2 linked regions of the Promicromonospora sp. Populi genome follow. The protein of the gene in region 1 interacts with the protein of each later gene in a pairwise test. Links are inferred from orthologs where the notes say so. Each region holds a gene or a part of one and is shown on either strand. Other genes may lie near its edges.

Evidence for each region.
Region 2: the proteins of AB1046_RS07125 (region 1) and secA interact in binary tests that used the Escherichia coli proteins (3 or more experiments, as listed by UniProt). The link is inferred for Promicromonospora sp. Populi from one-to-one orthologs.

The regions. Positions count from the first base shown.
Region 1 is NZ_CP163528.1:1,593,597-1,596,815, reverse strand. What follows is about bases 31-2,936. They hold AB1046_RS07125 (alkaline phosphatase), read left to right. Parts: upstream 31-688; coding sequence 689-2,185; downstream 2,186-2,936. Other genes in these bases: AB1046_RS07115 (helicase), read left to right, coding at 2,816-2,936; AB1046_RS07120 (hypothetical protein), read left to right, coding at 2,205-2,741; AB1046_RS07130 (DUF1801 domain-containing protein), read left to right, coding at 142-570; AB1046_RS07135 (DUF4241 domain-containing protein), read left to right, coding at 31-101. Outside these bases: more of AB1046_RS07135, read left to right, coding at 1-30; more of AB1046_RS07115, read left to right, coding at 2,937-3,219.
Region 2 is NZ_CP163528.1:2,694,670-2,698,531, forward strand. The notes cover bases 239-3,787. They hold secA (preprotein translocase subunit SecA), read right to left. Parts: upstream 3,400-3,787; coding sequence 439-3,399; downstream 239-438. Other genes in these bases: AB1046_RS12210 (cation:proton antiporter), read right to left, coding at 3,648-3,787. In the rest of the region: AB1046_RS12200 (homoserine dehydrogenase), read right to left, coding at 1-206; more of AB1046_RS12210, read right to left, coding at 3,788-3,862. UniProt on the Escherichia coli protein: Required for protein export, interacts with the SecYEG preprotein conducting channel.

The sequences.
Region 1 (3,219 bases):
TCGGTGTGCACATCGACCTGCTCGTCGCCGGCCCGGACCTCGACGAGGACGACGAAGAAGACGCGGCCGAGGCGGTAACCACCGCGCCGGCGACCGTCTGACCAGCACGCAGTCGAACCAGCACAGGGAGATACTGGCTCCATGGCCACCACCTGGACCGACGGCGATCCGGCCGCCTACCTCGACGCGGTGACGCCTGCCGTGCGGCGGCGGGACGCGCACACCCTCCGCGACCTCATGGAGCGGGTCACGGGCGCGGCGCCGCGGATGTTCGGCACCTCGGTCATCGGGTTCGGCGAGTACCACTACGAGTACCCGAGCGGCCACTCCGGGCACGCCGCCGCCGCGGGGTTCGCGCCCCGCAAGGCGGCCAGCACGGTGTACCTGCCCGAGGGCGTCGGCGCGCACGCGGACCTGCTGGCCCGGCTCGGCCCGCACACGACCGGCGTCGGCTGCCTGTATCTGAAGGACCTCGAACGGGTCGACCTCGCGGTGCTGGAGGAGATCGTCCGGCGCTCGTGGGCGACCGTCACCGACGGGACGTTCGGGCAGCGAGCCTCAGAGTCTTGACAGGTTTCGCTCACCCTGCGTTCATGTGTACGCCATCAACGCCGCCCCCTCGGTTTCACCCGTCGGGTTAGCGTCCGCGCGGGTGCCACTCCGGCGCCCGAGATCGGAAGAGGAGTACATGCGCACCAGCTCGCAACGCAGCGTCAGCCGCCGTGTCATGGCAGCAGCCGCGGTCGCCCTGGCCGTCGTGGCCGGCTCGGTCGTCACGACCGCCGCCGCCACCGCTCAGCCGGACAGCAACCGCGCCAAGAACGTCATCTACCTCGTGGGCGACGGCATGGGCCGCAACCACGTCGACGCCGCGCGCATCCGTTACTACGGCGCCGACGGCAGGCTGGCCATGGAGACCCTGCCCGTCGTCGGCCAGGTCACGACGTACGCCATCCAGAAGAACTCGGGCCAGCCGGGCGAGGACGACTTCGTTCCCGAGTACGTCACGGACTCGGCATCGTCGGCCACGGCCTGGGCGTCCGGTGTGAAGTCGTACAACGCCGCCCTCGGCGTCGACGGCAAGGGTGAGGTGGTGCCCACGCTCATGGAGCTCGCCAAGGACGCCGGCTACCGCACCGGTAACGTCTCGACCGCGGAGATCACTGACGCCACGCCCGCCAGCCAGGCGAGCCACGTGATCGCCCGCGGCTGCCAGGGACCGGACTACTCCGCGGCGGCCTGCCAGGACCTGGCGATCACCGGCGAGCCGCTGCCCACCGACGACGTGCGTGTCACGCCGGTCGCCGACCAGATGGCCCGCAACGGCACCGCCGACGTGGTGCTTGGTGGTGGCCTCGCCCGCTTCGACGCCGCCGACCAGGAGGCGCTGGAGGCGCAGGGCTACGACGTGCTCGGCTCGTTCGCCGACCAGACGGTCGCCACCAGCGAAGAGCTGGAGAACGCCGAGGGCCGCAAGGTGTTCGGCCTGTTCAGCAGGGGCAATCTGACCATCGAGAAGTTCAAGCGCGAGAACCCGGACTCGGTCCAGGCCGAGGAGCCGAGCGTCGCCGAGCTGACCACCGAGGCGATCAGCCTGCTCAAGGGCAGCCGGAAGGGCTTCTACCTGCAGGTCGAGGGCGCGCTGATCGACAAGCGCACGCACGCCAACGACGCCGCGCAGGCGCTCGAGGAGATGAAGGCGTTCGACGAGGCCGTGCGGGTCGCGCTGAACTTCGCCAAGAAGGACGGCAACACGACAGTGATCGTGACCGCCGACCACGAGACCGGTGGTTTCAACATCGTCGGCAAGGGCATGGTCACCAACCCCGAGACGCTCACCCCGCCCGCGAACGTCGATTCCGGCAACCCCGCGAACAGCTCGACCCCGAGCCGCGCGTCCTCCGGGGCGCTGGACCCGACCCGCTCGACGGGCCCGATCAACGGCTCCGGCTCCTCGGACCCCGGCAACTTCGCCCCGGCCACGTTCCGTACCGCTGACGACCCGGAGGGAGTCGAGGACGGTTCGCCGGAGGCCAGCCTGTGGCTGACGTTCCTGACGGGCCATCACACGGGCGCGAACGTGCCGATCTTCGCGTACGGTCCCGGCACGCAGTCCCTCGCCGCGACCGTGGACAACACGGACCTGTTCGACGTCATGGGCCGCGCCCTGCGCGTGACCCGCTGACCGGGCCCGGTACATCATCGTGAGCGTCCGCGCCGTCGTGCTCTGGATCGTCGTCCTGCTGGCTGCCGGTGCAGTCGGCGTGGCCGCCACGCTGCTCGTGCGCGGCGCCGGGTCGGAGGCAGAAGCCCTGCCCGACCCGGCGTCCGCGCCCCGCACCGAGTTTCCTGGCCTCACGGCCGCCACCGGCGACCCGGACCTGCCCGGGCTCGCCACCGCCCACCCCGAGCCGGGCAGCGTCGGGGTGGTGGCCGGACCGTTCGACGACCGGTTCGAGCTCAGCGGCCTGGGGCTCGCCGACGACGGCACCGTGACCGGCACCGTGACCATCACCAGCGACGTCAGCACGCTGATCGAGCTGGAGGTGCTCGCCGGCTTCTACGACGCCGACGGCGAGCTGCTCGGCACCGGCCGGTTTGTCCACCACGAGGCCGAGGGTGCGCACAGCCACGAGGGCCCGCCGACCCCGGAGGAGGAGTTCGAGATCGCGGTCCCCGATGACATCGAGGGAACGGTGGCCGCGGCCGCCGTCGGGGTGCCGGTCCTGGTGAACGAGTAACAGTGAACGAGTAGCGCGGGAACGTTTTGCGACGTCGTCGCGTTGACACCAGGCCTCGACAACAAGGAGACCCGGTGCAGCCAAGCCAGACCCAGCAGTCCGCCGAGCAGGAGCACGTCGACGCGCTGTATGCGCGGCTGGACGGCGAGGTGGCACGTGTCCGTGCCGACCTCGACGCCGCGGTACGCGCCTCGTCGTCAGACCCCGACGAGGCGTACACCCGGGAGGTGCGCGTCGCCATGCTGGGCCGGCGGGCGCGCACCCTCGGCGCCGCCGAGCACCACCTCTGCTTCGGCCGGATCGACCGGGCGGACGGCAGCTCGCTGCACATCGGCCGCACCGGCCTGAGTGACGACGACGAGCAGCTCCTCGTCGACTGGCGCGCGGAGGCCGCGCGCCCGTTCTACGCCGCCACGGCCGCCCACCCGATGGGCCTGCGCCGCCGCCGGCACCTGCGCCTGGACGACCGCAAGGTCAC
Region 2 (3,862 bases), 1.1 Mb from region 1 along the record:
GTCAGGAGGTCACGCCGGACGACCGGGTCCCGGGGACGGTCCACGTCCTGGACCGCGATGCCGACGAGCTCCAGCGGGGCGCCGGCGCGCGCGGCGAGATCCGGGCCCTGCTCCAGGAGCATCCGGGCCACCTCCGTGCCCACGACGCCACAGCCGAGCAGTACTACACGCAGCCCGCGTGCGGGCTCGGGGACGTGGAAAGGCACAGCGATCCTGCTTTCGTATCCGGGAAACGGTCCGGTCAGGTGCCCTCCACACGGGAGCTCCGGACGTCTCGATCAGGGTAACCGGAGGCTCTGACACCCGGGGGGCTTGTCTCACGGCGGCGACCATCACGTGGAACGCACACCACGTGAAACAGGGGCACCCCCGACATAAACGCCGGGGGCACCTCTGTTCGGCACCGCATTCATCGCCGCGTTGGTCGCGCGGACGGCGTCAGACCTCGTTGACCCCGTGGCAGACCTTGTACTTCTTGCCCGAGCCGCACGGGCACTGGGCGTTGCGCGGCGTGCCGGGGAACGTGCGGCCGTCGCTCGTGGCGGCTGTCGCCTCGCCGTGCAGCGCGGCCCGACGACGGGCGCCGTCCGGGGACTGCATGAACGCCGAGCCCGAGCCGTCCTCGCTCGGCGCCGAGTACGTCAGCGACTGCGGCCGGTTCGGGGCGTCGAGGCCCTTCGCGAGCAGGATGGGCTCCGTCGCGGCGCCCGCCGCGCGGCGCTGGCGCGGCGCGGGCGGCTGACTCGGCTGGCCCTGCCGCGGCAGTGACGCGGGCTGTACCACTGGGATCTGCGTGGTCGGCGGCGCTTCCGGCTGTCCCGTGCCCAGGCGGCCACGCGGCGGCACCGGCGGAGAGGCGGGCAGATCCGAGCCGGCGTCGTCGGCCTGCTCCGCACCGGGCTGCTGGACGGTCACCTCGAGGTTGAACAGGAACCCGACCGACTCCTCCTTGATGGCGTCGGTCATGGCCTGGAACAGCTGGAAGCCCTCGCGCTGGTACTCGACCAGCGGGTCGCGCTGCGCCATGGCGCGCAGCCCGATGCCCTCCTTGAGGTAGTCCATCTCGTAGAGGTGCTCACGCCACTTGCGGTCCAGCACCGAGAGCACCACACGGCGTTCGAGCTGGCGCATGGCCGGGGCGGAGAGCTCGTCCTCGCGCGCCTGGTAGGCCACCCGCGCGTCGGACAGGATCTCCTCCAGCAGCATGTCGCCCGTGAGCCGCTCGATGCCGCCGGCCTCATCGGCGATCTCGTCGGGCGTCAGGGAGACCGGGTACACGGCCTTGAGCGCCGTCCACAGCGCGTCCAGGTCCCACTGCTCCGACGAACCCTCGGCCGTCGCGTTGGTCACGTACTCCGTGACCGTGTCGGTGAGGAAGTGCTGCACCTGCTCACGCAGGTCCTCGCCCTTGAGCACTCGCAGGCGCTCGGCATAGATGACGCTGCGCTGGCGCGAGAGGACGTCGTCGTACTTCAGGACGTTCTTGCGGATCTCGAAGTTGCGCGACTCCACCTGGCCCTGCGCGGACATGATGCCGCGGGTGACCATCTTGGACTCCAGCGGCATGTCGTCCGGGAACCCGGCCCGGTTCATCATCGACTCGGCGAGACCGGAGTTGAACAGGCGCATCAGGTCGTCCTGCATCGACAGGTAGAACCGGGACTCCCCCGGGTCACCCTGCCGGCCGGAGCGTCCGCGCAGCTGGTTGTCGATCCGGCGGGACTCGTGGCGCTCGGTGCCGAGCACGTAGAGGCCACCGGCGGCCTTCACCTCGTCGTGCTCCGTCGCGACGCGGGCCTTCGCCTTCTCCAGCGCCTCCGGCCAGGCCGCCTCGTACTCCTCGGGCGTCTCGACCGGGTCCAGGCCCCGCTCGGCGAGCTCGGACACCGCGAGATACTCGGCGTTGCCGCCGAGCATGATGTCGGTACCACGGCCGGCCATGTTCGTGGCGACCGTGACGGCGCCCTTGCGGCCCGCCATCGCGACGACCGCAGCCTCGCGCTCGTGCTCCTTGGCGTTGAGCACGTTGTGCGGCACGCCGGCCTTCTTCAGCTTGGCACTCAGGAGCTCGGACTTCTCGACGCTCGTGGTGCCCACCAGGACCGGCTGGCCGTAGGCGTGCCGCTCCAGGATGTCGGCGACGACCGCGTTGTACTTGCCGTCCTCGGCCTTGTAGACGAGGTCGGGCTGGTCCAGGCGCTGCGGGTCGTTGTTCGTCGGGATCGGCACGACGCCGAGCTTGTACGTGCCCTGGAACTCCGCGGCCTCGGTCTCGGCCGTACCGGTCATCCCGGAGAGCTTCTTGTACAGCCGGAAGTAGTTCTGGAGGGTGATCGTGGCGAGCGTCTGGTTCTCCGCCTTGATCTCCACCCCCTCCTTGGCCTCGATGGCCTGGTGCATGCCCTCGTTGTAGCGGCGCCCGGCGAGGATGCGGCCGGTGTGCTCGTCGACGATCATGACCTCGCCGTTCAGCACGACGTAGTCCTTGTCGCGCTTGAACAGCTCCTTGGCCTTGATGGCGTTGTTCAGGAACCCGATCAGCGGCGTGTTCAGCGACTCGTAGAGGTTGTCGATGCCGAGGTAGTCCTCGACCTTCGCGATGCCGGGCTCGAGCACGCCGACGGTGCGCTTCTTCTCGTCGACCTCGTAGTCGACGGTGGGCACCAGGCGGCGCACGACCTTGGCGAACTCGTTGTACCAGCGGTTCGCGTCACCGGCCGCAGGGCCGGAGATGATCAGCGGCGTGCGCGCCTCGTCGATGAGGATCGAGTCGACCTCGTCGACGATCGCGAAGTTGTGCCCGCGCTGCACCAGGTCGTCGGTGGACCAGGCCATGTTGTCGCGCAGGTAGTCGAAGCCGAACTCGTTGTTCGTGCCGTAGGTGATGTCCGCGGCATACATCTCACGGCGCTGGGCCGGGGTCTGGCCCGACAGGATCACCCCCGTCGTCATACCCATGAACCGGAAGACGCGGCCCATCAGGTCACCCTGGTACTTGGCCAGGTAGTCGTTGGTGGTGATGACGTGGACGCCGTCGCCCGACAAGGCGTTGAGGTACGCGGCGGTGGTCGCCACCAGCGTCTTGCCCTCACCGGTGCGCATCTCGGCGATGTTGCCGAGGTGCAGCGCCGCACCACCCATGATCTGGACGTCGAAGTGCCGCTGGCCGAGGGTGCGGTGAGCCGCCTCGCGGATCGCCGCGAACACCTCCGGCATGAGCTCGTCGAGAGTCGCGCCGTGCTCCAGCCGTTCCCGGAAACGTGCGGTCTCCTCACGCAGCTCGGTGTCGCTCAGCTCGACAAAGCTGGGCTCCAAGCGGTTGACCTGCTCAGCCACGGAATGCAGCTTCTTCAGGACACGTCCTTCGCCTATGCGCAGGACCTTGTCGAGGATGGACACGCGGGTTCTCCCAGGTCGTCGGTCAAGTTTCGCCGTCGTCCATCGTAGGCCGTAAACCTCGGCGAGAGGCCCAAAGAACCGACAGCAGACAGGCAGGTTCGCTCCAGGGGTAACGCTCGCAACACCCGCAGGGTTCCAGCTGCGGTCCAGCACGGCGGTTCCGGCGCAGTCGTTCCGACCGCCGGGGCCCGGACGGCGCGGTCAGGTTGGACCGGCTCGGTCAGGCCGGCGCGGTCAGGCCGGCTCGGTCAGGCCGGGCCGGCGCTGGCGGCCGGCTCGCCGTCGGACGCGGGACGTGCCCGACGTTCCGCCTGCGCGTCGCGCATCCGCTCGGCGGCCGCATAGCCGAGCGCCGCCTCGGCCGCCTCGTCGGCGAGCGCCAGGCCGGCCGTGCCGTACAGGTGGAAGACGGCGTCGGCGCCGTGCCGCTCGAGCTCGGCCACGTCGTCGTCGTACCGCGCGA